3 regions of the Bradyrhizobium sp. U531 genome follow, and region 1 is predicted to be linked to each of the others. Evidence: riboswitches for the same ligand, from Rfam matches in the RefSeq annotation. Region 1 holds a riboswitch; each other region holds the start of a gene.
What was found. Region 1 has a riboswitch for cobalamin ahead of QRQ56_RS11900 (TonB-dependent receptor). Riboswitches for the same ligand answer to the same signal wherever they lie in the genome.

Region 1 (9,848 bases):
AGCCCATGATGACGCGGTCGATCAGACTGCCGGCCTTCCAGGCCGCCACCACGCCGAGCGGCACCGCCACCAGGATCGTGAGCAGCAGCGTGACGATCATCAGCGACAGCGTCGGTCCGAGACGCTGCCCGATCATCGCCGAGACCGGCAGATTGGTGAAGATCGACGTGCCGAGATCACCATGCAGGATGCGCCAGACCCAGCTGCCGAACTGGACCAGGAACGGACGGTCCAGCCCGAGGCTCTGGCGGATGCGCTCCACATCCTCCGGACTGGCCTGATCACCCGCGATCACCACGGCCGGATCACCCGGCGCGATGTAAAGCAGGCTGAACACGAACAGCGCAACGATCGCCATCACCGGCAAGGTCGCGACGATGCGACGGAGGATGTAGGAGAGCATCTGGCCTCAGCGCGCCATCATGCCGACTTCGACACGCCCCAGAAGAACGGCAGCGGCCCCTTGGCGATGCCGGAGACGTTCTTGCGCCATGCCGTGTAGGTCAGGAAGAAGCCGGTCGGCGCATAGACGACATCCTCGATCGCCGCCTTGTTGACCCGCCCGATCGCCGCCTTCTCTTCGTCGACGCTTTTGGCGTCGAACCAGCCCGTGATCTCCTTTTCGGTGTTCGGGCTGTTGGGCCAACCGAACCAGGCCTTGTCGCCGTTGGCGCGAATGGCGGTATAGGCGGCAGGCGTGATGCAATCGGCGCCGGCGTGCCAGCTGTGGAACATGTTCCAGCCGCCCTGCCCCGGCGGCGTCTTGGCGGCGCGGCGGGAGCCGACCGTGCCCCAATCGGTCGCGACGAAATCGACATTCATGCCGAGCTTCTTCAGGAGATCCGCGGTGACGTCTCCTTGTGCCTTGGTGATCGGCTGGTCCTGCGCGACCAGGCAGGTCACCGGCTGGCCGGAATAGCCGCTCTCGGCCAGCAGCTTCTTGGCCGCGTCGAGATCGCGCTTGCCCTTGAGGATATCACCGCCCAACTCGTTGTAGACCGGTGTGTCCGGCGTGAAGAAACCTGGCAGCGACTTCCACAACGCGTCGTCGTCGCCGACGATCGCGCGCATGTAATCTTCCTGGCTCAGCGCCATCAGCACCGCCCGCCGCGCCCGCACGTCGTTGAACGGCGCGAACAGATGGTTCATGCGGAACGAGCCGATATTGCCGAGGGGATCGCCGATGTCGACGCTGATGTTCTTGTTCTTCTTCAGCACCGGCACGAGGTCGGCGATCGGATTCTCCCACCAGTCGACCTCACCGTTCTGCAGGGCGGCGGCCGCGGTGGCCGGATCCGGCATCACGATCCATTCGACGCGATCGACCATCATCTGCTTGCCGCCGGCGAGCCAGGATGGCTTCTCCTGCCGCGGCACGTAATCGGCAAATTTCTCGAACACGGCCTTGGCGCCCGGCACCCACTCGCCCTTGGCGAACTTCATCGGGCCCGAGCCGACATATTCGGTGATCTGCTTGAACGGATCGGTCTTGGCGATGCGCTCAGGCATGATGAATGAGCACGGCGCATTGTTCTTGGCCAGCGCGTAGAGCATCTTCGGGAAGGGCTGCTTCAGGACCCATTTGAAGGTGCGGTCGTCGACGGCGGTCAGCTCTTGCTGGATCGCAATGATCATCAGGCCCATGGGATCGCGCGCCGCCCAGCGCGACAGGCTCGCGACGACGTCCTTGGCCAGCACCGGCTCGCCGTCATGAAACTTGAGGCCGGGGCGCAGCTTGAACGTCCAGGTCTTGCCGTCGTCGGTGGTCTCCTCGGACTCCACCATCTGGCGCTGCGGCTGGAGCTGCGCGTCGATGCCGTAAAGCGTGTCCCAGACCAATGCTGCCGCATTGCGCACGACATATTGCGTGCCCCAGATCGGATCGAAATTGGCAAGGTTGGCTTGAGGTACGAAACGCAGGGTACGGGCCGATGCGCCTTGCGCGATGGCCGGGGCCGAGAGGCCGGTCAACGCCAGACCGCCCGCACCGGCCAGTCCCTTCAGTACGGTCCTGCGATCCATGAAATCCTCCCAGTATTGCCGTGATGCCGGCCATCGTTGGCCAAGAGCAGTGAAACCAGAGCTCATTGGCAAGCAAATGGTATGCCACTAAATGCGCCTTCACCAGCGCGATCTCACTGTCATCTTCGTGAGCCAGACTCCGAGGACCGCCGACAGCTTCAACTGAACGAAACGGCTGTTGCCCCCGACAATTTCTGATGGCAGCATTGTGCGATGCATTAATCCGGTTGTCGTGGACGAGAGCGGCAAGATCAGCGGCAAGATCGAATGAAACGGCGCCAGTTCATATCGCTTATCGGTGGCGCGGCGTTGTCACCGCTGGCCGGAATGCCCGCAACCGCAGAGCCCGGCTCCTGCAGCGCCCCTGCCTCGCAAGCCGATGGTCTGCCGATTGCGCCCGGCACCGCGGACGGGCTGGTCGATAACTCGGCGTTGTGCAGGATGACCGACCGGCTCGCGGCGTCTGCCAATGTGCACGCCGTCCTGGTCTCGCGCGGCGGCAAGCTGGTGTTCGAACGCTATTTGAAGGGCTACGACGAGGCCAACGATCGTCCGATTGCAAACGCCGTCTTCGATGCCGATACGCTGCATGACATGAAATCGGTGTCCAAGAGCGTGGCATCTCTCGTGCTCGGGATCGCGATCGATCGGGGTCTGATATCGGGCGTCGACGAACCGATCTTCAACTTCTTCCCTGAATTGTCGGACCTGCGCTCGTCCGAGAAGGACCGCATCCTTCTGTCGCACGCGCTCACCATGTCGGTCGGCATGAAATGGGTGGAGGCAACGCCGAGCACCGGCAACGACAATAACGACGAGGCCCGCATGCACATGGCCGCCGATCCCTGCCGCTATGTGCTTGGTCTTCCCATGATCGCGCCGGCCGGACAGGACTTCTTCTACAACACCGGCGTGCTCACGCTGGTCTCGGCCATCGTCCGAAAGGCCGTCGGAAAGCCGCTCGACGAATTCGCCCGCGAGGTGCTGTTCGAGCCGCTCGGCATTACCCGCTTCGAGTGGTCGCGCGTGAAGGGTGACACCAATGCCGGCGGAGGACTGCGGATGCGTCCGCGCGACATGGTCAAGATCGGACAGCTCGTCCTCGCGGGCGGCCGCTGGAACGATCGTCAGATCGTGTCGAAGGCATGGATCGACGCCTCGACAAGACCGCGGCTGGAGGCCACGGGTCCCTACTTCTACGGCTATCTGTGGTGGCTCGGCCGCTCCCTCCACGGCGGACGCGAGATCCATTGGGACGCCGCGCTCGGTCGCGGCGGGCAATCCATCCGCATCGTTCCCGAGCTTGATCTCGTGGTGACCGTGACCGCCGGCTATTATCAGGACTACAGCCCGCGCGCCTTTCAGCTGCAGTCCGGCATTTTCAAGGAGGTCTTGCGAGCCGTTCCCGTTGCGGGCTGACTTGCGTATTGGACGCGATCAACGCGATAGCATCAGGCGCCGCCAGCCAATGACGATTCCCGTGACGGAAAAGACAAATCCAAACCCGCACAGCGCGATAATTAGGACCTCGCGCAGAACCGGATGCGCGAGAAGGACCGGAAAATCCAGCGTGTGCAGCGCGCCATACGCCCAGCGATAGGCGCGACGCGAAGCATCCAGCCTTTGCAGCAAATTGCCATCGGCGCCGTCGATATCGAACCAGAGATCGCCGCAGCGAGACCGGTAGACCGGCGCACCCACGACGGCGGAGCGCGCGGGATAGTCATCATTGCTGGCGAGAATGCTGGGAACGCCGCAATCCGCGGCAAGGCGGGTCGTCAAGGTCTGAACGTCATGCGCGCTCAGAAATCCGGCCTGCCCCGTATCGGACGCATCGTTCGTCCTGACCAGCGCCTGCGAATCCAGCGCAAGCTGGTCGCGGCGGTAGAGCTTGCCGTCGAAGGCGAACCATTCGGCCTCCCGCGCCGATGACGGTAGCGGCGTCCGGTCGAGCGCTGCTGCGGTCGCCCAGGCGGGCATGGCATGCACCGCAGCCGCTTCGAGAGCGGTCAGTTGCCCCCGCGAGAACAACCGGCCATGATCCATCGACAGCCAGCCGCTGAAGATCCAGCTGAGGACGAACACCATCGTTGCAAGGCCGAGGACGTGATGCCATGCGTGCCAGCCGCGATAAGGCGTTGCGAGACGGGCATTGTTCGTCTTGATCCGCACGATGCCGAGCGCCGCGCCGAGCACGGCTGCGATCAAGGCCAGCAACGATAGCGTCCAGACGGCGCCATCCCAAAGCGCCCAATTGCTTCTCAGCACCGTCGGATAGATCCAGTGCAGCACGCTGCCTAGGAGATTCCAGCCGCGCTCGCTTCGCGTCGTATCCAGGACGACTTCGCCTGTTCGCGAGGAGACATAAATCTCCGTCCCCTCGGGATCGCCGAGAGCGATGCGAAACAGCGGCCGATGGCGATCGAAGCCATTCGGCACGGTCCACTGATCGTATTCCACCTGCGCTGACATCGTTGCGCGCGCGGCATCGAGCCCGCGGCGGCGAGCGTGATCCTGCGCGATGGCAAGCGCCACATCGGAGGAAGCTACCGATGCGTCGCCTCCGTCGGCGGCGCGTACCGCGCGCAGGCGAGATGATCCCGCAATGACATAGGCGAGCCCGTCGCTGCGCCGGATCAACCGAACGCGCGTCGCATCTGCGATCCCGCTCGCGGCGACCGCATCGGCGACCGCGATCCGCGCCTCTATCCGGTCCAGCGGGGCCAGCCCGGCAAAGCGTTCCGCTTCCGTCAGCGACGGGAACGGAACGAAGTGCATCACGATGCCGGTCGCGAACCACATCGCGAACAGCAGGCAGAACGCGATCCCGAGCCAGCGATGCAGCAGGACGATCGCGCTCATCATGCGGTCAGCGCCCTACCATTTGAACGCGGCCGAGAGCTCATAGGTACGCGGTGCACCGAGCAGGATCTGATCGGGATAGAACGGATCGCCCCAGATCGCGTAGCGCTTGTCCGTGATATTGCGGACGCGGAAGGTCAGGCGCGCCTGGTCGACCGCGGCAAACACCGTCTTGGGGATGTCGACGAAGGCATAGACGTCGGCGACGGTATACGCCTTCATCGTCACCGTGTTGGCATCGGTGTTGTAGCGGTCGCCGACATGGCGGCCGGTGATGCCAAGCTCGACCGGCCAGGGCGTGAAGAACCGATACGACGCGCCGGCATTGGCGACGACGCGCGGCACGTTCGGCGGCGTGTTGCCGGAGAACGAGCCGCCGACGAAGTTGAAGTCGGCATAGCGCGCGTCGACATAGGCGATGTTGCCCCAGAGCCGCAGCGGATCGATCGGGCGTATGGAGGCCGCAAGCTCCACGCCCCTGGACTCCTGCCGCCCGGCGATGTTGAGCGTCTGGCCGCCGGCCGCGGCATAGACGTTCTTGCGCAGGATGTCATAGGCCGAGAACGACCATTCCGCCCGGTTGTCCCAGAACAGATGCTTCACACCGGTCTCGTAGGTGCGCGCGGTGGTCAGATCGAGCTGATCGGTCGGGCGCAACAAGAAGATGTTGTTTGCAGCCACGTCTGCCCCGGTTGCGTACTGGCTGTAGAAGGTCAGACCGGGTACGGCTTCCCACGTGTAGCCGATACGACCCGTCACGGGCGCCCAGTCTTTCGAATACGGGAATCCTGCCTTCACCAGTCCGTTGACGTCGGTCGAGTTGCGGTCGAGCCCGATATGCTCGACACGCAGGCCGCCGACCAGCGCAAAGTTCCGCGTCAGCTTCAGCCGGTCCTCGAACGACAGCGCCTCGTTGTCGATACGCGCGGTCTGTTGCTGCGTCGTCAACAGGCCGTAGAAGCCGAGGTTGGGATCGACGAGCGACACGGAATCACCGGGGAAGTTCGCAGCGCCCGGTCTGACGAAGTCGAGATAGCTCGACGACAGCGTCGTCACCATCCGGTTGTCGAACCCGGCGATGTTCGCATCCCAGATCAGGTCGGTAACATTGCCGACCAGCCGCTGGCTGTGCGCGACATAGAAGCGCTCGCGGTCCACCCGGTTGGTGGTCGCGTTGAACGCCTCGATTTCGTTGTTGAACCAACTGCGCTCGGCGCCATAGCCGTAGGCCTGGCTCTTCAGCGTCAGATCGGGCGCCAGCTTCAGCTCGAAACCGCCGCGCAGCCAGACTTCCTGTCCAACGTTACGGTTATCGAGGACGTTATAGTTGGTTTTGAAGGTGCGGTCGTCGATGGTGACGGCGCCGAGATTGGTTCCGTTGTAATTCGAGACGTAATTGCCTGAAACAATTCCGTTCGTCGCATGCGAGCCGCTGAAGGCGACCGGCACCAGCGGCGCACCCCAATAGGCCTTGCCGCGATCTTCGCGATACTCGATCGCGCCCCAGACCTTGAGACTGTCGGAGACGCGGTAGTTGAGCTGACCCGACACATCCAGCATCTTGGTGTTGGTGTCGTCGACAAAGCCGTTGAGCGAGGAGCGGCTGATGTCGAAGCGGTAATCGAGGCCCTGCACATTGGTGCTGCCCCCCGAGCCGTAATGCGCGCGAAACGAGTTGAGCGAGTCCCAGGAGAAATCGGCCTCGTTCCGGATCGGCCCCGTGTGCGGCTGCTTGGTGACGAAGTTGATCGCACCGCCGGCGGCGCCCTCGCCCGACATCAGCGAGGCCGGACCTTTCAGGAATTCCACGGCCTCCAGATTGGCGGTGTCCATGATCCGCGAGGTCATGTTCTGCGGGCCGATCTTGATGCCGTTATAGAGCGTGTTGATCTGGCTGTTGGTGAAGCCGCGCATCGAGAAGCCCGCGGGCTCGCCGGGAGCGTCGCCTGAGGTGACGCCGACCGCGCCCTGCGCCACTTCGGACACGGTGCGATAGCCCTGCTCGCGCATGGTCTCCGCCGAGATGACCTCGACGGTCGCGGGCGTCTGCCGCACCGTCAGGCCGAGTCGCGAGGCGCTTTCGGCCACCGCATTGCTGTTAAGCGGCGTCGCCGCCTGCGTCTGTGCGCCATCGCCCGGCATCGCGGGCTTTGGCGCTGCAATAGAAGCGGATCTGCGCGATGATGCGCGGCGGGCGCTTTGCCCTTCCCGGCCGGCAGGCTTGCTGGCCCGCTCGCGGGATTGGGCGGGCGACACCTCGATCGGCGGCAGCGGCTCGCGGGATTGCTGGGCCTGCGCGGCCGGCATATCGGCCGCGGCAAGCGCAAGGGCGGCGGAGGCAAGCACGAAACGGCGCGGTCGTACGATACGGATGGAAGACACGGCAAAAAACCTCGGTATGACGTCAGTGGCACGTCACAGCGAACGAGGTCTCACCTTGGGCCTTACGGCCGTCCGATGAAGCCGAATGTCTGTACTCCCCGACCGACATCTTCGCGTGTGACCACGGCTGACGGCAGGTCTCCTGGCTCGCGGGTCAGTACCTTGCATCGCCTTCCCGGGACCGAGATGCCCAGTGGCCAGTGATGCAAGATTCGCCGCTTACAGTTGCGGGGGCAGCCACGGCATTGGGGACAATGTCCCCGCACCGCATTCCCTTTTCATCCCCTCTCGGGGAAACCGTCGCAAGCATCTAGGATTACCATCACGACGGAGTCAATGTATCCCATGCGGCGTTATTGCCACAGCGACCAACTTCCTTGGAGTGTTTGAGCATGGAAGGCGAGACCTTCCTCTGGCTGATACGGCACGCGCCCGTCGCGGGCGTCGCAGGCACCATCCACGCCGCCGATGCGCCGGCCGATCTCGGCGATCGCGTGCGGCTGGATGCGCTGCGGCGCCGTCTGCCGCAGGATGCCGCCGGCTATGCCAGCCCTTCGCGCCGCACGGTCGAGACGGCGCGCGCGCTCGGGCTCGAACCGGAGTTGATCCATGAATTCCGCGAGCAGGATTTCGGCGACTGGACCGGCCATCGGCATGACGAGCTCGCGGCCAGCGGCGGCGAGGCCTACGCGGAGTTCTGGAATGATCCGGCTGGCGGACGGCCGCCGGGCGGCGAGAGTTTTGCGGACCAGGTCGCGCGCGTCCGGCTGGGCCTGACGCGGATCGGCGGCAGACCGGCCACGCTCGTCGTGCATTCAGGCACCATCCGCGCCGCGCTTTGCATCGCGCTGGATCTGACGCCGCAGGCCGCGTTGCGCTTCGTGATCGATCCCTTGTCCCTGACCCGGATCGACCGGCTCGCGACGGGCTGGCGCGTCGTGTCGGTCAATCAGCGGATCAGCTAGGCCTGTCGGGCACGTTGGCCTGCGCGAAGGTGGCCATGCCGTTGTGAAGCGCGCAGGCGAGACGCACCAGCGGCAGCGCGATGGCGGCGCCCGATCCCTCGCCGAGCCTGAGATCGAGGCTGATCAGCGGCTGCACGTTCAGAGCACGCAACACGAGCCGATGTCCCTGCTCGGCCGACTGGTGCGAGGGCAGCAGGAAGGGCTGGCACGACGGGTTCAGCCGCGCCGCCGCGAGCGCGGCGACCGACACGATGAAGCCGTCGATCAACACGGGAATGCGGCGCTGCGCGGCCGCGATGATCGCGCCTGAGATCGCCGCGATCTCGAGGCCGCCGACGGCGCACAGGATCTTTTCCGGCGACGCGCTACCGACGCCATGCCGCGCGATTGCCGCATCGATCACGCGGGCCTTGTGCGCACGGCCGGCCGCATCGACGCCGGTGCCGCTGCCGGCTATCTCCTCGGCGCTGGTGCCGAGCAGGCTCGCCGCGATCGCCGCCGACGTGGTGGTGTTGCCGATCCCCATCTCGCCGAAGATCAGCAGATCCGGCTTGGCTGCCTCCGCGCGAACGACCGCGCGCTGGCCTGCCTCGAAGGCGAACGCCAGCTCCGCAGGCGTAAGCGCCGCCTCGACGCTGAAATCGCGCGTGCCGTGGCGCGGCTTGTCGGTGATGATATCAGCCATCGCCTCATTCGCCAGCGTGCCGGCATCGACGACGTCGAGGCTCGAGCCGAGCTCGCGCGCCAGCACCGAGATCGCGGCACCGCCGGCTGCAAAATTCGCCATCATCGCGATGGTCACGGCTTGCGGATAGGCCGAGACGCCCTGCGCGACGATGCCGTGGTCGCCGGCGAAGACGATGATCGGCACGCGCGCGGCCCGCGGTTTGTCGGTTGCCTGCAGGCCCGCGAGCTCGATCGCGAGCTGCTCGAGCCGGCCGAGCGCGCCGGTCGGTTTCGTCAGTTGCGCCTGCCGCGCGATCGCGGCGTCGCGATGGACCGCGGAGATCTCGGGGCACTGTTGATAAATCCATTCGGGGAGCATGCTGCCTCGCCTAACGCGCGCGCTTGAGAATGTAGCTGTCCATGATCCAGCCATGCCGCTCGCGCGCCTGCTGACGCACTGCGACGATGCGCGGGCAGAGTTCGGCCAGCGCACCGGACATGAGGATCTGATCGGGCATGCCGAGATAGGCGCCCCAATAAATGTAGAGCCCGGCCGGATCGAGCGACTGGAACGCGGTGCCGCCGTCGAGCATCACGACGACGGTGTCGACGCCTGCCGGCCAGCCGCCCTCGCGCAAGCGCCGCCCCGTCGTGACCAGAAAGGGCTCGCCGATGTCGTTGAGCGGTAGCGCATGCACCGCGCACAGGGCCTGGATCGAGGTGATGCCGGGCACGACCTCGATTTTCGGCAAGGGATCGAGCCGGCGTGCAATGCGCAGCGAGGAATCATACAGCGAGGGATCGCCCCAGATCAGCAGCGCGACCTTGCCCTCGCCGTCGCGATGATCGGCGATCGCCTGTCGCCAGGTCGCCGCGATCGCATCGTGCCAATCGTCCACACCCTTGCGGTAGTCCGCTTCCTCTGCGTCCCGCACGGGAAGATCGAACTCG
Region 2 (9,848 bases), on a different contig from region 1:
GAAAACTGTCGTGCCGGAAGTTGCGACCCCAATGCCTTGCTCGCCTTCCATGCTAGAGAAGTCGGTCGCCTCGGAGAGTTGCCCAAGTGCAACTCCCTCCAGCGCGTGGTGAAATTCCATGGAGGCCAAGTATGTCCTTTTGTCAGCAGCCCACTCGCTGACCGACACTGCTGTGATCCCCGCGTCGGTCAAGAGACCACCTGCGATCCGGCAGCCATATTGAACGGTGAGAATAACCCGCTCATTCCGAACTCCGGCCGGCTCTCGATCGGCGGCAGTGATCGTGCACGCGTACCGCCTTGTTTCCGCAACCGCCCCCATGCCTAGCCCGATCCACTCGAGAGCGGAACATAGTACAAAAGCGAGAGCGGCTCTTATCATTCGACTGCACCTGATCTGAAATATCGTTCCCTGCTCTGTACAATCTGACGCTACGGGCGATTCAAGCTCCTTCGATCGCTCTGCCGGATCAGCGTTACTCAGGTGACTGCGGTGTCGCAGAAGCGAGGCGAGCGGTATCCCCCGGCAGTGCCCTTGGACGGGGCCGGACCGATTTCATTATCGGTGCGCAGCGGGCAGCACCTCGGTGAACCAAGGCTATGGGCCGAGCTTTTCAGGTCGGCGGCGGCCATGAGGGGCCGCGACGGCCCGCGGCGCCGGAGCGCTACATTCCTGACCCAGGCGCAGGCGCTCTGTGAGCGGACGCTATTTAACGCGGAATGCTCCCGCGGCACAGGTCCCGAAATTTTGCTTCACAATCTCAATGTAAAAGGAAACGTGGCCGAGACGAGCCGTTCAAAGGCAGACTGCCGCTCAAGCAGACGCTCTTCGAGCATTTTACGCTGGAGATCATCTAGCTCGCTTTGAAGCCTTCTGCGACAACGCCAAATGTCATTCCGTACGGATCTGATCTCATTCAAGCGCTCGTCAATCGAAGTCATTACGGATACCGTATCCAACTTGAACCAGCCATGGACAAGTGCTCAATCACGTTCTTCCTCGCTAACACGCCGATAAATCTCAGGACTTGGGCCATCTGCGGACTGATGTCACGATCTCCTCCCAGCGTGTCCTCTCGTATCGGCATCATTCAACGCAAGAGCACGAAGTAGCGGTTGCTCCTGCAGAAGTTCAGCTTATTTTGCCCCAGCGCGCAGGATTTCAAAAGCGAGCAGCAGCCCGTGAGTGGGCCGACTTGGTAGTCCAACCAACACCCGCCGGATCAGGGTCAGGCTGGTCACCTGTCGAATTGGAGTAGCGATCAATCGGACGGTCGCACCGTCAAACTCTGGGCAGCCGCGCCTTTCAGACTTCAGCACGGCAATTGCCATGCCAGCGAACCTCAGGTGGAATTGAATCAAGCCATGTTCGGTTCGGAGGCTCGTCCTTTACGAACGAGCCGGGCTTCGCGGCGGCGGCGCGCCAGAGCGGCCCGGATATGAGTCGGAGAGGCTTCAGTCGGCAGGGCTCGGCGAAATCGTGAACGATGCGCACCGCCAAGCGCCTCGGCTCAGTGTCTCGCCCAGCTGCGTAGGTCTTGTTACCGCCGTTCCCGCGTGCGGCTGGCAAGCGAACCTCACCACAAAGGTATCTGCGATCACTCTAGCCGGGGCTGGCACTTGTGGCATCTGTGACACTGAATGTAGTGATCAAACCAAGACATCCTAGTTTGTTTGTTCGTCCGCACCCGTTCTACAACTAAATCAGCAACTTGCATCTCGGACGCAACTGGCACCGCAGTTGCTAATTGTCCAATGACACCGTGAGCGCTGAGCGCGGCCATTGGTGTAAGACGGATACATCAACTTTGCGGAGCGTATTGGCCACCCAATCGCTCGATGGAGCACCGATGCGGCCACCGGACAGCTTACTGCTTGCGGCACACTTGTTGTTGTCAGACCGACCATCAGGCCGCTTGAGCCGCTAGTCTGATCGACCAACAGAGGCCTCGATCTACGCTCAAAGCGAACTCGCGAATCACATGAGCCCCTCAAGCCCTTGCGTGAACGCCGCGGCGGGCTCCTCAAAGTCGTACATTTTGATGCAGCCTCGTTTGAGGATCCGCTGCATGCTGCGCCGGACCGTCGAGGAACGCGTGGCATCGCTTTCGACTGTTTCCTTGTTTAACAATCAGAACTAATGGAGGCGGTGTATGAACATGTCGATCCCGGAGCTTCGGCTTGTCGCTGAAGCATCTATTTTCGCTATTGGGCTGTTGATGTCGTCAGGAGCTAACGCCGACGATGATCTGATGAGAAACGCCAAGCAGATCTTCCATCCGATCCCCTCGGTCATTCCTGCGGTAAAAAACAATCCGGTGACGCATGGAAAGGTCGAGCTTGGCAAGATGCTGTTCTTCGATCCGCGGCTATCGGCGAGCGGGATCATTAGCTGCAATACGTGCCACAATCTCGGCACCGGCGGAGTCGATGCCGGTCCGACCTCCGTTGGTCACGGCTGGAAGGTCGGCCTGCGTCGGGCGCCAACCGTCTACAACGCAGTGTTCAATGTGGCGCAATTCTGGGACGGACGCGCCGCGGACCTCAAGGCGCAAGCCACCGGCCCGGTGCAGGCGAGTGCCGAAATGAATGCGACTCCGGATCATGTGCTCGGTATCTTGAACTCAATGCCCAGCTACGTCGTCCTGTTCAACAACGCGTTTCCGAACGAAGCGAGACCGGTCACCTTTGAAAATTTTGCGAAGGCGATCGAGGCTTTTGAAGCGACTCTCATAACACCTGCGGCTCCGTTCGACCAGTATCTGGAGGGCAATACACGTGCTCTCGATGATCAGCAGAAGACAGGGTTGGCACTGTTTATGGCGAAGGGATGTTCCTCTTGCCACAATGGAATCAATCTCGGTGGACAGGCCTACTTCCCGTTCGGCGTGATGAAAAAGCCGGACGCAAGCGTGCTTCCGGACGCCGATAAGGGCCGATTCGCGGTTACCAGGGCGGCTGGCGACGAATATGTCTTCCGCGCGGCGCCATTGCGGAACGTCGCGTTGCGAGCCCCTTACTTCCATTCGGGCCAGGTTTGGAGCCTGAAGCAAGCTGTTGCCCTAATGAGTGACATCCAGCTCGGCGCCAAGCTTAGCGATAGGGAGGAAAACGACATTGTCGCATTTCTGAATTCGCTGACCGGTCGGCTGCCTAAGATCGAATATCCGATATTGCCGACGCGCACCAACACGACACCAAAGCCTTCAATAGACAGATAGCCTTAGCAGCACCGGCCTCATTCCCTGCCGAACAGCAACAGAAGCGCTCCAAGAACCCGGGGTCTCGCAATGACGCCAAAATGAATGATCCCCTGCTGTCACTGATAAGCAGGCACATAAAAAGCCGCCCGGCCTCAATGCGAGGCCGGGCGAAAGTCACGCGGGAGCGACGCTGCTTTCCGCATCGTTCCAGCTTTCGTCGGTAGGGAGAACTACCGGCGATCGACTTACGACGAGGGCATTCGCCGTCAAACAAGGAGAAGCGGATATCGCTCTGCACAACTTAGCGAGCCGCTTGCCTTCCGCTCCTGTCGTAAACTTCAGGACTTGCTCACCACTTGCCAGCTGTCCGGTTGGCACGGGCAGCGCCTTGATGGAGCTGGGATCCATCGCGCAGGCGGTTTGACTGCCGAGCCCTGAAACTCAACCGTCAGTTTGCCGTCACGCGCCAGTATTTTGGCACCGCCGAATACCAGCAAATCTTCCCGAAGACCGCGCGGAGGCGCAAAATAGGTATGAAATTCCGCAAGGGCGGTAAAATAGATTGTTGTGATGGGACGCATCCACGCGATGGATAAATGAAGCGATAGGACCGTGGTTCGCGTCGAGCGTAAGTGACTTGGAATATGTCACCTAATCGGTATGGCCGGCATGCGGTCGTCCGCCGGATTCGAGCTTGTCGCCGCTGTATGCGATCGCCTCCGCCGGGGCAAACCGGCATTCGCAGGCGCTGGACACTTTGGAAGCTCGCAAGGATATCGCGAGCTCCCAAAGCGCGTTCATCTTATTCACAGATACGTTGGCGACACGCTCCGTACGATCATGCCTCGGCCCGCAACTCACGTGCGGCGACCACCATATTGACGAGCGCGGGACGCACCTCCTCCCATCTTCGAGTTTTCAGTCCGCAGTCGGGATTGATCCAGAGCTGCCGATCGGAAACCCGCTGCCGAGCCAACACAATCAGCTGCTTGATCTCGGCTACTGCGGGAATGCGCGGTGAATGAATGTCATAGACGCCCGGCCCAATTTCATTAGGATATTTGTAGCTCTTGAAAGCGTCGAGCAATTCCATTTTGGAGCGCGACGCCTCGATTGAAATGACGTCGGCATCCATTGCTGCGATCGCATCGATGATTTCGTTAAACTCGGAATAGCACATGTGCGTATGGATCTGAGTTCCGTCAGCGACAGCGGAGGAGCAAACACGGAAACTGTCCACTGCCCAATCGAGATAGTCCTTCCACTGCGATTTGCGCAGTGGCAATCCCTCCCGCAACGCAGCCTCGTCGATCTGGATCATGGTCGCTCCAGCCGCCTCAAGGTCGATGACCTCGTCTCGGATCGCGAGAGCGATCTGTCGGCATGTCTCGCTCCGCGGGATGTCGTCACGGACAAACGACCAGTTCAGGATCGTCACCGGTCCGGTCAGCATAGCCTTGACGGGTTTTTTGGTCAGAGACTGCGCATGTCGCCACCATTTAACGGTCATGGGCTTCGGGCGGGAGACATCTCCAAACAGGATAGGAGGACGAACGCACCGCGAGCCATAAGACTGAACCCAGCCGTGCTTGGTGAATGCGAAACCCAACAGCTGCTCGCCAAAGTATTGAACCATGTCATTGCGCTCGAACTCACCGTGTACGAGCACGTCCAGGCCGATATCTTCCTGCCAATGCACGGTATGGGCTGTCTCCGCTTTCAGAAGCTGCTCGTACTGCGTGTCATTCAGCGCTCCCCGCGCATGAGCTGCACGCGCATTGCGGACGTCCGCCGTTTGCGGGAAGGATCCGATGGTTGTGGTTGGAAACATCGGCAATGCGAAGGCGACGCGTTGGACGTCGGCGCGCTGGGTGAACGCACTGCGACGGCGACGCATGCTATCGTCGATCGCGGCCATTCGTCCGGCGACGTTCGCACTGTGGATCTTCGGCGATGTTTCGCGGGTGACGGATGCATCCTCTGAGAGCGTGAGTTCATCGGCCACGTCGGCAGCATAGCCAGCCAGCGCTTTGCCCAATATCGAAAGTTCCTTGATCTTCTGCACTGAGAACGCCAACCACGTCTTCAGATTGGGATCGAGATCGATCTCTAGTTCAATGTCGGTCGGAACATGAAGCAGCGAGCAGGAGGGGGCAATCTGAACACGGTCCCTGCCCAGTTTTTTGACCATAGGAGCAAGTTGGTCGAGTAGCGCCGGCAGATTAGAGCGCCATACGTTGCGACCATCAACGACACCGAGCGAGACCACGAGATCTCTACCTGCTCTGGCGACAATCGCGTCCAACTGGTCAGGTGCACGAACCAGGTCGACATGAACCCCGGCAACGGGCAAGGCCAATACTGTTTCAAGATTGTCGCCGACACCCCCGAAGTATGTGGCCAGCATGATTTTAAGGGCCGGCACGGCCTTAGCGAAATGAGCATAGGCCCGGCGGACAGCGGCCCGAGATGCTTCGTCGACGTCCATCACTAGGCATGGCTCGTCGAGCTGAACCCATTCAGCGCCGCGCGAGGCTAGTTCGCGGAGAACATCGACATAGACGGGGAGGAGTCGATCAAGCAGCGACAGCGGATTGAAGGCGGGATTTACGCTTTTGCCGAGCTTCAGGAAAGTGACTGGGCCCACTAGGACGGGCCGCGTCTGATAGCCGAGGCTTCTTGCCTCCTCATATTCCTCGATCGGCTTCCGAGAGGCATACTTAAAGATCTGATCCTGGTGAAATTCCGGCACCATGTAGTGGTAGTTCGTATCGAACCACTTCGTCATCTCCTGTGCGGCTACGCCGGGCCCATGCTGAGCGTGACCACCGTCTTGAGCGCCACGCGCCATGGTGAAGTAGGTTTTGAGCGACACAGGACCTTCGTTCCAGCCGTAAACGTCGGGAATGGCGCCGACCATTAGGCTGGTATCGAGCACATGGTCGTAGAGCGAGAAGTCATTCGAAGGAATGACGGTCGCACCGCGGGATTTCTGCCGTGCCCAATTAGCGGCACGAAGTCCACTCCCCGCCTCGAGGAGCTCGGCTTCGCTGGATTTTCCCGCCCAGTAGCTCTCGAGCGCGAATTTGAGTTCGCGTCGTGGGCCGATGCGTGACGTCCCCAGTGTGGCAACGGGAAGCGAAAGGATTGACATAGCTTAGACCCCATGTTGGGGCAAAGGCCATGGCGGACGCAGACAGCGAACATCGCGTGAGCGACAACTGCTTGGCGCACACCGGGACGCCCCGCCCGTGGACGATATCTTGTCGAGGCAGGTCTCCTGGCTCACGGGTCGTCGCTGCTGTCCGGCCTTCCCGAAGCCGCATGGCTTCAGTGACTTCGTTGGACAGCGGCTCGCCGCTTACAGTTGCGGGGGCAGCGCCGGCATTGCACCGGCTTCCCTCTTAGCTCCAGATCAAACGAAATCCGGAGACCGCGACGGCTTGAATTATGCGCACGAGGATCGATGCGTCAACCTACCTATTCTCGCTGCGATATTGCCCAAGCGATTACGAGCGCACTAGGCGGGCACGACGGTCTTGCTCGCGGCCTGGTGAACACGCCCGGATCTGTGGAGGCTCCGCTTGTGAATGCATTCGCTCCTTGCTCGCGTAACGGTTGAGCTCCACGACCGGAACGAACCCGGGCCGCTTTCGGTATCTGTGTGATCGCGAGGAAGCGACCTTTTCCGTCAGCAGCTTTTCGAACCAGCGCGTCAGGAAGGTGCGATCATCCTCGGCCGTCTTCCGTTTGGTCACAGCCCACGAGGCTCCCTAGACATTTCGAAAGCCGGATTGCTCCAGGACCGCACGGATGATCAGGTCGGCTCCTTGGTGTTCGGCGGCCCGCGACCAGGCACGAGGTCGTTCGCCTCCGTGAGGTTGGCCAAGATGATCTTCTCGGTGCAATAGGTGTTCACGTGCTGAGCGACTTTTGCGCCGGCTTCGATACGTCCGTGGCCGCTCGACGCCGGTCTGCCTCGCCTCGACTCGCGGCCAGCGATGATAGGCCTTAACGCGGCCACTGAGCATCGAGGGCCTTGTCCTTGTTCGTGACAATTTCGACGGTGTCCTCCGACAGAGCCCGTTGAGGGGTTCCTCGGAGTCGCTCAGCGTCTTAAGCTCATAACGATGTTAATCGACCTCGATGCGCCCCATGCGGTCGTGGTCTCCTCAAGGTCCCACATCTACAACTTCGTTCGCGAAATCGAGCGATGAGGCCTTTTGGTCGCGGGCTGCCTATCCTGTCTTGGACGGGACACAGGTGTCAGGGACCGGACAGACCACCGCGCATTGCGGCGTGTCGCAATGGCCCTCGCACTCCGTACATTTTTTGGCATCGATAACGTAAATGTCGCGCTTCAGACTGATCGCCGCGTTGGGACACTCGAACTCACATGCGCCACAAACGGTGCATTGCGAAGCGACGATCTTGTAAGCCATGCCTTCCGACTCCTTAGGCGAGCGATGCCATGGGCGATCCCTTTCAAATGCCGTGCCAAACGCAGACGCGCTCAATGTTGGGCAATTTGCCCAATTCGGCTGTCCCGGGTCTGAGACCATGTTGCATCTGCGACAGCAACAGGTCGCTTCAATTTCAGGCTACGAGCCCTCGGCCCGTCTTGCGAGAGTCAGTCGCGACTTGACGCTGGAAGCGTCCGTCGGTTTGTTTGGCACGTCAGCGCGGGGGCAAGCGAGGCTGACGCTTCCTCAACCGGCGGCGACAAAAAACCGCCAACGGACGCAGGTCTACGTTGGATCTCGGCAAACCTCCGGTCACACACCCCGACTGGAGGTTTGTGCAAGCCTCGCTCATGGCTGCAACGCTAGCTGCGCGGAGGACTCGCTGGAGGCTTGCCAAAACGGGCTTGTGGTATAACAAGCTTCGGAGGGAAATGAAGTGGCGGCGGGACGAGCGACACTGGCCCTGCAGACCGAATTGCACTCAGCCTCATGCCTGGTGCCGAGTAGGCATGGCGGTGCTCCTGAGCGTCGCTTGGCCGCACTCAGCCACTCGCAACTATTTTAGACGAGCTGGAGCAGGGTTGAAAGATGACTGTGCAAATTGCTTCAGTGGCATGGCTTTTCCGAACAGATGGCCCTGCGCAAGGTCGAAGCCGAGTTCGGCCACAGCGATTAGGTCAGCCTGGCTCTCCACACCTTCGGCGACGGTGCGCACATTGTACTCTTTGGCTAGATCGACGATATGGCGGCACACCGTTCGCTTGAGGGGCCCATTCGCGCAGCCGCCGACGAACTGACGATCCACTTTCAATTTCATGAACGGGAATTTTGTCACCCCCATCAGCTGCGGCCAATTGGCACCGACATTGTCGATTGCAAGGCCAATGTTGTGAAAGCGAACCTCACGCGCAACCTCGACCAGGAGATCTAGGTTCTCGATCGCTTCCACGCTCTCGATTTCAATCGTCAAACCGCCGAAAGCGGCGTGCGACGGCATGCGCCGACAGAGATCGCGTACCGCCTGCGGGTCAATCAGGAATGCTGCCGGGAGATTGATGGAGAGATCGATCGAAGTTTGCTGCTCCAGAAGATACTGCCAATCCTTGATCGCGCGGTCGATCACGAACTGCGACAAGTTCCTAAAATGCGGATCGTGAGATTCCGGGATGAAATAGGCCGGTGGAACAACGCCCCAGGTCGGGTGCCGCATTCGCACATGCGCCTCGGCGCCGCGGCGGCTAAGGGTACACGTGTCAAACTTCGGCTCATACCAGAGCTCAAGCCAGCCAGCGTGTAAGGCTTCTCCGACATGGACCGCGGGACGGGGCGCCGGCTCTCTTGGCAAGAGTATGCCGATCCGATCGCGCAACGTCTCGGCTGCAAACGGCGCCCTGAGCGGCGGCAGCATAGCAAGTCCATATTCACTGCCGACCTGCTGCACTGCCGCCATGATGATCGACTCGCGCGCTCCGAACGCCAGCACTCGGCCTGCAAATTCTTCGCGTACCAGTATCTCGAGCAATCGTCCAGGCTCGATGCGGTCCGAGCCAATGCCGAGCAGGATCAGATCAGGGAACTCCGTGCGGAGTACATGCGGCAACTCGTCAGCAGTCCTGCATTCGCTGGTAACAAATCCCATATCCTCCAGCACATCCCGTAGAAAGGCGCGCAGATGCCGTTTGCCGACCGCCAGGCATGCCCGCGGCCGCACCTTACGTTGCCCGAAGATTACAGGTTTCCCTCCGACCAGTTCGGCCTGACCATGTTCCATCGCAACCACTCCCGTTCCGTGACGGTGCCTTAAACGAGGAGCGAAGGTCCAAACAAGCTGTGCTTCCCGATATCTTTTGATTGTTCGAGATAAGCTTAAGATAGTGCATTAGTGTGCAAAATCTTTCGCGATCTTGCTCAGACGATTTTATCGGGCGCACGCGTATGATACCTGTCGCGCTTCGCGCAACTTTGTACGATGTCGTACGCGAGGTGGGAATCTCTCCTTCGGACGGACCGAGCTGACGCTCTATGGCGCTGCGATCATCGTGGCGCACGATTTATTGAATAGAGTAGTTCGTGAGCGACGATCGGCAATCACTCTTACGAACGTTTGATCGACATGACCGGCGTGTGCCGTTTGGTGATTGTTTTCCAATCGAAGGCAGCCCATCATGAGTTCGCAGCTGCTC
Region 3 (9,848 bases), 1.3 Mb from region 1:
GTGGTGCTCGGCGCCTGGGGCTGGATCGTGTGGCGGTCGCGGACGACCGGCTTGAAGATCCGCGCCACGGTGCTGGCGGCAATGTGTGCGGCAACCGTGCTCACCGCGACGGCCGCGCTTTGGCCGGTCATGGAGCCCGCGGTCTTCCACATGCTCGGCGTTGCCAAGAAGCCGAAGCTGCCCGCGAGCTGATGGACACGCTCACCATCTTCGGGCTGCTGTCGGTCAGCGCCATGCTGCTGTTCTACGCGCTCGAGCCGCGCGGGCCGCATTACGTGCTGGCCTTCGCGGCGGCGTGCGCGCTCAGCGGGACTACGGCTTTCTCCAGGGCGCCTGGCCGTTCGGACTCGTCGAGACGGTCTGGACGGCGGTCGCGCTGCGGCGGTGGGCGAAAGCCGTGGCGCGGTCGTGACAGCACGCAGGTCTTGTAGCCCGGATGAGCGCAGCGACATCCGGGATCTTTGCGGGTGGTGTCCCGGATGTCGCTGCGCTCATCCGGGCTACGGTCTGCGCTCAGGCTGACATCGCACCCTTGCGCCCAAGCGGGTTGGCGAGACGGACGATCTCGCAGACGGCGACGAGGCCGGCGAGCCAGGCGGCGCTGGTCAGGGCGATGCGCGTCACGATCGCGAGCGTGAAGGCGCCCTCGCCGCCGAGAAACGGCGTCGCGGCGAGCAGCGCGAGCTCGTAAACGCCGTAGGCGACGACGAGCTCGATCGCCAGCATCAGTGGCGTGCGGCCCTGCGGCAGCCTGCCGAGCACCAGCGACGCCGCCGCGGTTGCGAGCAATGCGGCCGCGCCGATGACGAAGCCCCAGGTGACGGTGCTGGCGTCGACGGGATAATGCAGCGCGCCGAAACCGATGGTCTGGTTCACCAGCCAGGCGCCGGTGACGACGAGCAATGCCGGGCGCAGCGGCAGCATCGCCGCGGCAACGACGGCGAAGGCCGCGAACGGCGTTGCGCAGGCGAACGCGAAGCTTGCCAGCGCGCATGAGGCCGTCAGCAGCGCAAAGCAGAACATCGGCGCAAGGCGCGAGGCGACCGGGTGAAGGGGGAAGCGCTCGCCGTGGGACGGCAGGATGTCGAGAGCCATGGATGATCTCCTTGTTGTCGAAGTCTAGTTCATTTGGCGGGCGTGCGGCAGCCCCTCGCAAAGTGAAAGCCGGATCAGAACGTCGCGCCGGCCTTGAGCAGATAGGTGCGGCCCGGCAGCGGATAGGCGCTGAAGCGGCCGTCCGTGAAGGTGCTTGCGATGGCGTAGTCGTAATAGAGCGCGTTCAGCACATTGTTGACGCTGAGAGACCAGAAGTAGCGCTCGACCTGGCCGCTGAGCTTGAGGTCGATGGTGCCGTTTGCCGGGATCGGCTTCTGCGTGCCCGCCTGGTCGTTGTCCATGCGCCGCTCGCTCCAGAAGCGCGCGGTGGCATCGAGCACCAGATAGTTCTGCCAGATGTTCCAGGTGACACCCGCGCTCGCCGTGTAGCGCGACACCAGCGGCACGTCATTGCCGGCCCAGATGCCCTCGCGGAAGACCGCGCGGGTGTAGGCCACGCCGGAGCGCAGCAGCAGGGCGTCGTTGACGCGATAGGACAGGCTCGTCTCCGAACCGTAGCGGCGGGTCGGATCGAGATTGGTGTTGTAAAACAGCACCGGGTTGAAATGGATCTCGTTGGTGAGATCCATCAGGTAGACACTGCTCTGCATCGCCAGCCCGCCGCCCTTGAGACGCAGACCGCCCTCGATGTCCTGCGATGTCTGGGTCTTGAGCTGGAACGTTTGCGGGATCGCCGCGAAGGTCAAGGGATCGAAAGAAGGTCCCGACGACAGGCGCTCGTCGACATCGGGCGTGCGGAACGCGCGCGCGGCGCGACCGAACAGCGAGACCATTTCATTGAGACGATGCTCGGCGCCGAGATGCAGCGCATATTGGGTCTCGCTGCTGGTCAGCGGCAACGCGCCGATGTCGGCGTTGAACGGCGCGGCCGGATTGAAATTGTCGCGTGCGACCAGACTGGCGTTCTGCACCCGTGCGCCCCATGAGACGTCGGTCGTGGGGGCTACGCCCAATGTGTGCTGAAAATAGCCCGCGACCGTCTGCTGCCTGAGGTCGTAATTGTGCCAGGGCGTGAGCCCCTGCCCGGCGCCGCGATCCTGCCGAAAGCTCGCATCGTAATAGTCGATGCCGGTCAGCAGCTGCGACGGCATGCCGAACGCGAGGCTCTTCACGCTGAGCCGCGGCGTGATCGACCAATTCGTCAGATGAGACTCGACATAGGTCGAGGTGAAGAAGGCCGGAACGGGCAACGGGCTGGAGAAGAACGCGCTCTGCTGCTTCTTGTCGCGCATGCCGCCGTCGACGATGAGATCGACGCCGTTGACCAGCGTCTTGGTGAAGCCGGCTGTTGCGCTGAAACCTTGCTGGTTGGCGTAGTTGAACGGCGTGCTGGTGCCGCGCCTGTTAGCCCTGAGCTCGTCGAGGCCGATGGAGGGATCGACGGTGCGGCCGCCTGGCAGCCGCAGCTCCTGACTATCGCCGGTGATGGTGAGAAACCCGGTCAGGCCCGACGTGGTGTAATTGAGATTGCCGATGGCATTCTGCTGCGAATAGCGATTGTTGTCGCGATAGCCGTCGGTCCTGACCGTATTGCCGTAGAACGAGGTCGACCACGGGCCGGAATTGAGCGAGGTCGAGACGTTACCGAGCCTGGTGTTGAACGAGCCGAAGCCGGCCTCGATGCGCGCGGTCACGGGCGGGCCGCCGACGCCATTTTTGGTGACGATGTTGATCACGCCGCCGACCGCGTTGTCGCCGTAGAGCACCGCGCCGGAATTGCCGCGCATGATCTCGATCCGCTCGATGGAGTTGAGCGGGATGGTGGAGAGGTCCACCTGCGCCATGTCGACGTCGTTCAGCCGCCGGCCGTTGACGAGCACCAGCGTGTTGGCGGTGGCAAAGGCGCCGAAGCCGCGCAGGTCCACGCTGGTCTTGGCGCCGATCTGGCCGCCATAGAACGTCGTGATCTGTGCGCCCGGGGTCTGCGCCGCGATGATCTCGGCCAAATTCTGCGCCGGCGAATGCGCGATATCGGCGGCCGTGATCACGGTCGTGGCAGCACCGACGATGCCGCCATTGCCGGCGACGGCCTCCGCGCCGGACGAGCCTGTGCCCTGGCCTGCCGGCGCGACATTCGCGGTCGCCCGCAGCCGCCCGGCATCGCCCTCACCGGCTGCCCGGGCCCGCGTGCGGCTCTGATCCTCGGGCTGGGTCACCTCGATCGGCGGCAATTGCTCGGCGGGAGCCCGCTGGGCGAAGGCGGCGGACAGGTCGAGCGAATGGACGGAAGCGGATGCGAAGAGGCCGGCGGCAAGGCGCCTGGCGACAGAGATGGAACGGGACACGGTTGTAACCTCGGCATGACGTCAGTGGCACGTCACAGCGAACGAGGTTTCACCGGGGAGCGATGGATTGCTCCGGTAATACCAATGTCTGTACTCCCCGACCGACATCTTCGCGTGTGACCACGGCTGACGGCAGGTCTCCTGGCTCGCGGGTCGTGACCTCTACGTCGCCTTCCCAGGACCGAGTTTCCCAGTGGCATGAGACGAAAGATTCACCGCTTACAGTTGCGGGGGCAGCCGTGGCGTTGGGACAGTCCCGAAGCCAGGACATCCCGCACCACATTCCCTTTTGATCTCCGTGAGGAGAACCGTCACTGGCCATTTAGGGGCCAACGCAACGGCGAGTCAATCGAACGATCAGGCCAGCGAACAGCTCTGGTCGGACGGAAGCCCGCCGAGGGATGCACTTTGGTTCCGCTCCGCCTGGGCCGACAGAGCCTGGCGCAGCGCCGTCTCGAGATCCTGTTGCTGAAACGGTTTCTGCAGGATCGGAACGTGGCGGAAGTCCGCAAGCAGGCTGGCAGGGCCGTAGCCGGTGGCGAACACGTAAGGAATACCGCGCTCGGCGATGCAGCGCGCGACCTCGAAGGTCTGCCGCCCGTTGAGATTGACGTCGAGAACCGCGACGTCATACGCGAGCGCCGCCGCCTTCTCGAGCGCCTCGTCGACGCGCGAGGCCATGCCCGCGACCTCGCAGCCGGCATCGAGAAGGGAATCCTCGAGCAGCATCATCACCAGCGCCTCGTCTTCGACGACGAAGACCCGCTGACCCGCCAGATCGTTTTCAGGTTTCATGTGCTTCTCCCGGCATCAACGGTTGCAAGATCGAATCCGCCCTGGCTGGCGCGGATTTCATGGAGCGGTGCGCGAATGACGCAAACGACGCCTTCCGGCGCGAAGCGCAGATCGACGTAGGCGCCGCCGAACTCATGGGGCAGGCCTTGCTGAATCAGGCGCGTGCCGAAACCGCGGCGCGACGGCGCGAGCACGGCGGGACCGCCCCGCTCGGTCCAGCACAGCTCGAACAAATCGTCGACCTTCCAGGCGAGATCGACGGCCCCTGCGCCGTTCGACAGCGCGCCATGCTTGACGGCGTTGGTCGCAAGCTCGTGCAACGCCATCGAGATGGCGAGCGCCGCCGACGGCCGCATGCGCAAGTCCGGCCCGCCGATCGTGAGCCTCCCGCTCTCCGGCTCGGCATGCGCGGCGAGAGCCTCGGACACGACCTCTCTCAGCTCCGCCGATTCCCAGTTTTCCCGGACCAGCACGTCGTGCGCCTTCGACAGGGCGATCAGGCGTGCGTCGAACGCCTTGCGGCCGTCGGTGAGGCTCGCTGCGTTGCGCAGGGTCTGCAGCGCAAAGGACTGCACGGTGGTCAGCGTGTTCTTGACGCGGTGATTGAGCTCGTTGACCAGGAGCTCGCGATGGCGCTCCTGCCGCTTGCGCTCGGTGATGTCGATGGCGGCGCAGACCGCGCCCTGGAATACACCGGCAGCATCGACGATCGGAGAAGCCTCGAATATCGCGGTGACCGAAGCACCGTCGTCGAAGCAGAGTTCGAGCTCCTCCGCAGCGACCTGCTCTCCCCGCGCGGCGCGATGGAGCGGCAGCTCGGCCACGTCGACTTCGTGGCGATCGCGAAACACGCGGCAGGCGGGACGCTCGCCCTCGGGCCCGGACAGCGACATGTTGCTGTCCGCCCTGACCCGCAACAGCCGCGCGCCATAGGCGTTGCCGAAAACGCGCTTCGCCTCGCGATCATAGGTGAACCAGACCGCGGTCGGCACGGTGCCGACGACGGCCTCCAGCCGCGCGGCCTGGCGGCGCTGGATCTCCTCGGCATCCCGGCGAATGCGCGCCAGCTGCAGATTGGCGCGCACCCGCGCCAGCAATTCGCGCGCCGAGAACGGCTTGTTAACGTAGTCGTCGGCGCCGGCCTCCAGCCCCTCGACGCGCGCTTCCTCGCCGGCGCGCGCCGACAGCAGGATGACCGGCGATCCGCGCAAGCTCTCGTCGCTGCGCAGCGCGCGGAGCAGCCCGATGCCGTCGAGGCGCGGCATCATGACGTCGGACAGAACGAGGTCGGGCTGATGGCGCCTGACTGCCTCCAACGCATCCTGCCCGTCGGCAAAGGCTTCGACCCTGTAGCCCTGGGCTTCGAGCAGCCGCTTGACGTAGTCGCGCAGGTCGGTGTTGTCGTCGGCGAGGACGATGCGCTCGCCGCCGCCGCGCGTCGAGGCGTCCGGCGTCTCGCTCGCCCCTTCGAGCGCGACCTCGTCGCGAAGATCGGTGACGCCCGCCTGCTGCGGCAACCAGCGCAGCGCCTCCTGGACATAGGCTTCGACGCCGCTTCCGACCGGCTTCTCCGTCGAAACACTGTCGGCAACCCGCTCCACCGGCAGATGCGACAGTCCGAACGGGATCGTGACGGTGAAGACGCTGCCGCGGCCGAGCTCGCTTTCGACGGTGATGGCGCCACCATGCTGCTTGATCAGCTCGTGCACCAGCGCAAGCCCGATACCGCTGCCCTCGAACGTGCGCCCCTTGGCTCCCTCGATGCGATGAAAGCGTTCGAACACATGCGGCAGCTCGTCCGCGGCAATGCCGGTGCCGGTGTCGCGCACGCGCAGCTCGGCGGACTTGCCGTCGGCGCTCGGGCCCATCTCGACCGCGATCTCGCCCTCGAAGGTGAACTTGAAGGCGTTGGAGATCAGGTTGAGGACGATCTTCTCCCACATCTCGCGATCGACGTGGACGTCGTGCGGCAGTGCCGAACAGGCGATGCTCAATCGCAATCCGGCCCGGTCGGTCGCCGAGCGGAAGTTCGAGGCGAGCTCGGCGGTGAAGGCGGCAAGATCGGTCGGAACGAAGCTCGCCCGCACCCGGCCCGCCTCGATGCGGGAGAAATCCAGCAGGCTGTTCACCAGCCGCAACAGGCGGAGCGAATTGCGATGCGCGATGTCGAGCCGCTCACGCTGCACCTCGGGCAGCGCCGCCAGCGAGACATCGTTGAGCGCGTCTTCGATCGGCCCCAGCATCAGCGTCAGCGGCGTGCGGAACTCGTGGCTGATGTTGGAGAAGAACGTCGTTTTGGCGCGGTCGATCTCGGCAAGCGCCTCGGCGCGGCGGCGCTCCTCCTCGTAGGCCTGCGCATTGGCGAGGCAAGCGCCGATCTCGCCGGCCGCGAGCTCGAGAAAATTGCGGTAGTCGTCGTCGAACAGCCGGAACGGGTTGAGACCGGCGACCAGCACGCCCTTGCGCGCCGTCTCGCCGCGGGCCGGGATCGGGATCACCGCCGCCTGGCGCGGCCCCACATCCCAGGCGCCGCGCGGGCATTCGGCACCGAAACGGGCCACCAGATGCGAGACCACCTGCGGCTTCTGTTCGCGAATGACCTCGGCGAGCGGCCAGAGCGCGGGCCCCTCCAGCGGAAGCGACGATGGCGCGGCGGGATGGTCGCCGTCAAAGCCGCAGGTGCCGACGAGGGCGATGTCGCGCCCGTCGGGCTCGACCAGATAGATCAGCGCAAACGGCAGGTCGCGAGCGTCGGTCGCGAGCGCATGGCTGGCGCGACGGCAGGCATCTCCGAGGGTTCGCGTCTCGGCGGTCGTGGCCGCAAGCTCGCGCAGCAGTGCAAGCTGCCGGTCGCCGATGACGCGGCGCGTGTCGTCGGTGTTGGCGCAGATGATGCCGCCGGCGAGGCCCTCGTCGTCGGGGATCGGGCTGTAGGAGAAGGTGTAATAAGTCTCCTCGGGATAGCCGCTGCGCTCCATGATCAGGAGCTGCTCCTCGACATAGGTGCCCTCGTCGCCTCCCATCGCGGTCGCGAGCATCGGGCCGATGTCGGGCCAGATCTCGCGCCAGACCTCCGCGGTCGGCCGGCCCAGCGCCCAGGGATGCTTGCCGCCGATGATCGACTTGTAGGCGTCGTTGTAGAGATAGATCAGCGCCCGCCCCCACCCGATCCAGATCGGCTGGCGCGAGGTCAGCATGATGCGGACGGCCGTCTTGAGGCTGCGCGGCCAGGTGTGCGGCTCGCCGAGCGGCGTGCTGCGCCAGTCATGGGCGCGCATACGTGCGCCCATCTCTCCACCGCCCGACAGGAAATCCGCAGGAGCCCTCGCCGTGTTTAGCTCGACAGCGCTGTTCACATCAGGCTCCGACGCACGCGAGGCGCGCACGCAATCGTCACTGGGCGGGATGCCTTTCCGGTCTGGTCCAGATCACCGCCCGCTCGCCGGCATCGACGAGCTGGCCGATCCCGGTGCGGCCCGTCAGCGCGCAGCGGATGATGCCCTCCGCAACGGAGCGGCGGAAACCGTGATCCTCGCCTGCTGGCCGATCGCGGCAGATCCGATCGAGCGCCAGCTTCATGTTGATCCGCGTCCGCGTGTCGAAATGCTCGCCGATCATGGGTCCGGCCCCTTCACGTGAATATCGGGGCACAAACGTTCGACGGTGCGCTCGGGTTCCCTCCGGAAAAGGCGAAAGACGACGGCGGTCAGGTCCGGCCGCGGACCCGTTGCGCCTGGGCCCAGGCAAGCGCGACGTCACTCGGCGGGACGTCGACGCGCTTGATCGGGGTCAGTTCGCCCGACGCCGAGACGATCGCGGTCTCCTCGCGGCGGCAACGGGTGCAGACGAAGCGGACCTCGTGCGGGGACGCCGACCAGCTCGACCGCTTGACGTTGGCGGCCATCGGCCAGGCGTCGCAATGCGAGCACGACACCAGAAATCGACCGGGATCGAGCATACCCATGTTCGTTCGGACTCCGCGTCCTGCCGCTTCTTTCAATGACGAACCCAAGTGAATCGTTCCGGTGCCCAAGCACCGCCGATTGCATCCCGGGCTGCGACCGATCAGGCCTCGTCGGCGATGCCGTTGCGAAGCAGACCGACCCTGTCGATCTCGACCTCGACGACGTCGCCCGCCTTCATCCAGATCGGCGGGGTCCGCCGCGAGCCGACGCCGCCCGGCGTGCCGGTGGCGATGACGTCGCCGGGCTCGAGCCGGGTGAACTGCGAGCAGTACTCGATCTGGCGGGGGATATCGAAGATCATCTGGTCGATGGTGGTGTCCTGCACCACCTCGCCGTTGAGCCGGGTCTGCAGCCGCAGCGGCCCGATCTCGCCGACCTCGTCGGGCGTCACCAGGAACGGGCCGAAGGCGCCGGTGGCGGGAAAATTCTTGCCGGGCGTGAACTGGTGGGTATGGCGCTGGTAGTCGCGCACGCTGCCCTCGTTGTAGCAGGCATAGCCGGCGATATGACCGAACGCCTCGGCGCGGGGAATGTAGCGGCCGGCCTGACCGATCACGACGGCGAGCTCGCCCTCGAAATCGAGCTGGGTCGAGACCTTCGGGCGGATGATGTCGGTAAGATGCCCGGTCTGGCTGTTGGCGAAGCGGCCGAACACGGTGGGGTTCTCGACTTCGGAGCGGCCGGTCTCCTTGCGGTGGTTCTCGTAGTTCAAGCCGATGCAGAGGATCTTGTCGGGGTTCGGGATCACGGGGAGGAAGGCGATCTTCGCCAGCGCGTGGCGTTGGGCCTTGCCGGCAAGGCCGGCCGCTTCGGCGAGGCCGCCTGCGGCAATCGCCGATTTCAGGTCGGGATAGCGGTCGCGCAGCACCGCGCCGAGATCGGCCACGGTGTCGCCCTCCACCAATCCCCACGACGCGACGCGATCGATCTCAAAGCTTGCGAATTTCACCGGATGGCCCCCTGTTTCCGCCGACCCTTATCAGGTCCAGGCGGCGGGGACGATGGCGGCCGGGGATGGTGCGGTTGCGATCCCTGCAAGGCAGACGCTGGGGTCCTCAACGCGCGCCCTTGAGGGTGCAGGAGGTCGTGCAGGTGACCGTGGTGCCGTGATCGCACGATTTGCAGGCGCTGACGCACTGGTTCATGTCGCGGGGGTTGTAGCTGTAGTTCCGCATCGGGCAGACCGGCGGCGTCGAGCCGGTGATGTCCTGCTCCTGGTCGCAGGCGGCCGTCATGAGCGCGAATATGATCACGGCAACGAGACGCATGGGATTGCTCTGTCAGGCACAACGATGACGTTCACCGCGCCCGCTGCATTGCAGCAAGCTCCGGCATTCCCACTGCGAGCAATCGTGGATGCGCGACGCTCGCATCCCGGAAGGATGCGCGCCAAATCTTAAGAACGGATTGCAGCCGACGTCAGGCCGCCGCCCTGGTCGCGATCGCCTGCCGCATGTCCATCGCCAACTGGCGGTACTGCTCCGAAAGCTTCAGATAGAACTCGCGCTTGGTGCTGTCGGTGGCGAGCTTGGCGATCAGCTCGCATTCGGCGGTGAGCGTCTCGAACCGTTCCAGCCTGTCCTGAAGTTCTGGCATCGGCGTGTCCCCATCAAACGCCTCAAGGACATCCAACCTAAGCCCGGGAAATAGGTCACGGCGAACATCGTTATCCCGTAGAATCAATTAT

Region 2: it holds a riboswitch for cobalamin, as region 1 does, so the genes downstream of both, metE (5-methyltetrahydropteroyltriglutamate--homocysteine S-methyltransferase) here and QRQ56_RS11900 (TonB-dependent receptor) in region 1, are expected to answer to the same signal.
Region 3: it holds a riboswitch for cobalamin, as region 1 does, so the genes downstream of both, QRQ56_RS05585 (TonB-dependent receptor) here and QRQ56_RS11900 (TonB-dependent receptor) in region 1, are expected to answer to the same signal.

The regions. Positions count from the first base shown of each region.
Region 1 covers NZ_JASVEN010000001.1:2,419,682-2,429,529, forward strand. The annotation lists gene QRQ56_RS11880 (ABC transporter permease) at 1-403, opposite strand, end outside; gene QRQ56_RS11885 (ABC transporter substrate-binding protein) at 421-2,022, opposite strand; gene QRQ56_RS11890 (serine hydrolase domain-containing protein) at 2,350-3,441, shown strand; gene QRQ56_RS11895 (PepSY domain-containing protein) at 3,460-4,887, opposite strand; gene QRQ56_RS11900 (TonB-dependent receptor) at 4,900-7,266, opposite strand; cobalamin riboswitch at 7,382-7,583, opposite strand; gene QRQ56_RS11905 (histidine phosphatase family protein) at 7,659-8,231, shown strand; gene cobT (nicotinate-nucleotide--dimethylbenzimidazole phosphoribosyltransferase) at 8,224-9,276, opposite strand; gene cobF (precorrin-6A synthase (deacetylating)) at 9,287-9,848, opposite strand, start outside.
Region 2 covers NZ_JASVEN010000004.1:573,447-583,294, reverse strand. The annotation lists gene QRQ56_RS22225 (cytochrome-c peroxidase) at 2,153-3,220, shown strand; gene metE (5-methyltetrahydropteroyltriglutamate--homocysteine S-methyltransferase) at 4,041-6,356, opposite strand; cobalamin riboswitch at 6,456-6,655, opposite strand; gene QRQ56_RS22215 (4Fe-4S binding protein) at 7,441-7,644, opposite strand; gene QRQ56_RS22210 (EAL domain-containing response regulator) at 8,222-9,436, opposite strand.
Region 3 covers NZ_JASVEN010000001.1:1,118,390-1,128,237, reverse strand. The annotation lists gene QRQ56_RS05600 (hypothetical protein) at 1-192, shown strand, start outside; partial or broken gene QRQ56_RS05595 (hypothetical protein) at 192-412, shown strand; gene QRQ56_RS05590 (hypothetical protein) at 514-1,095, opposite strand; gene QRQ56_RS05585 (TonB-dependent receptor) at 1,170-3,401, opposite strand; cobalamin riboswitch at 3,516-3,729, opposite strand; gene QRQ56_RS05580 (response regulator) at 3,759-4,196, opposite strand; gene QRQ56_RS05575 (response regulator) at 4,193-7,486, opposite strand; gene QRQ56_RS05570 (hypothetical protein) at 7,590-7,814, opposite strand; gene QRQ56_RS05565 (hypothetical protein) at 7,903-8,160, opposite strand; gene QRQ56_RS05560 (fumarylacetoacetate hydrolase family protein) at 8,262-9,110, opposite strand; gene QRQ56_RS05555 (hypothetical protein) at 9,217-9,429, opposite strand; gene QRQ56_RS05550 (hypothetical protein) at 9,581-9,757, opposite strand.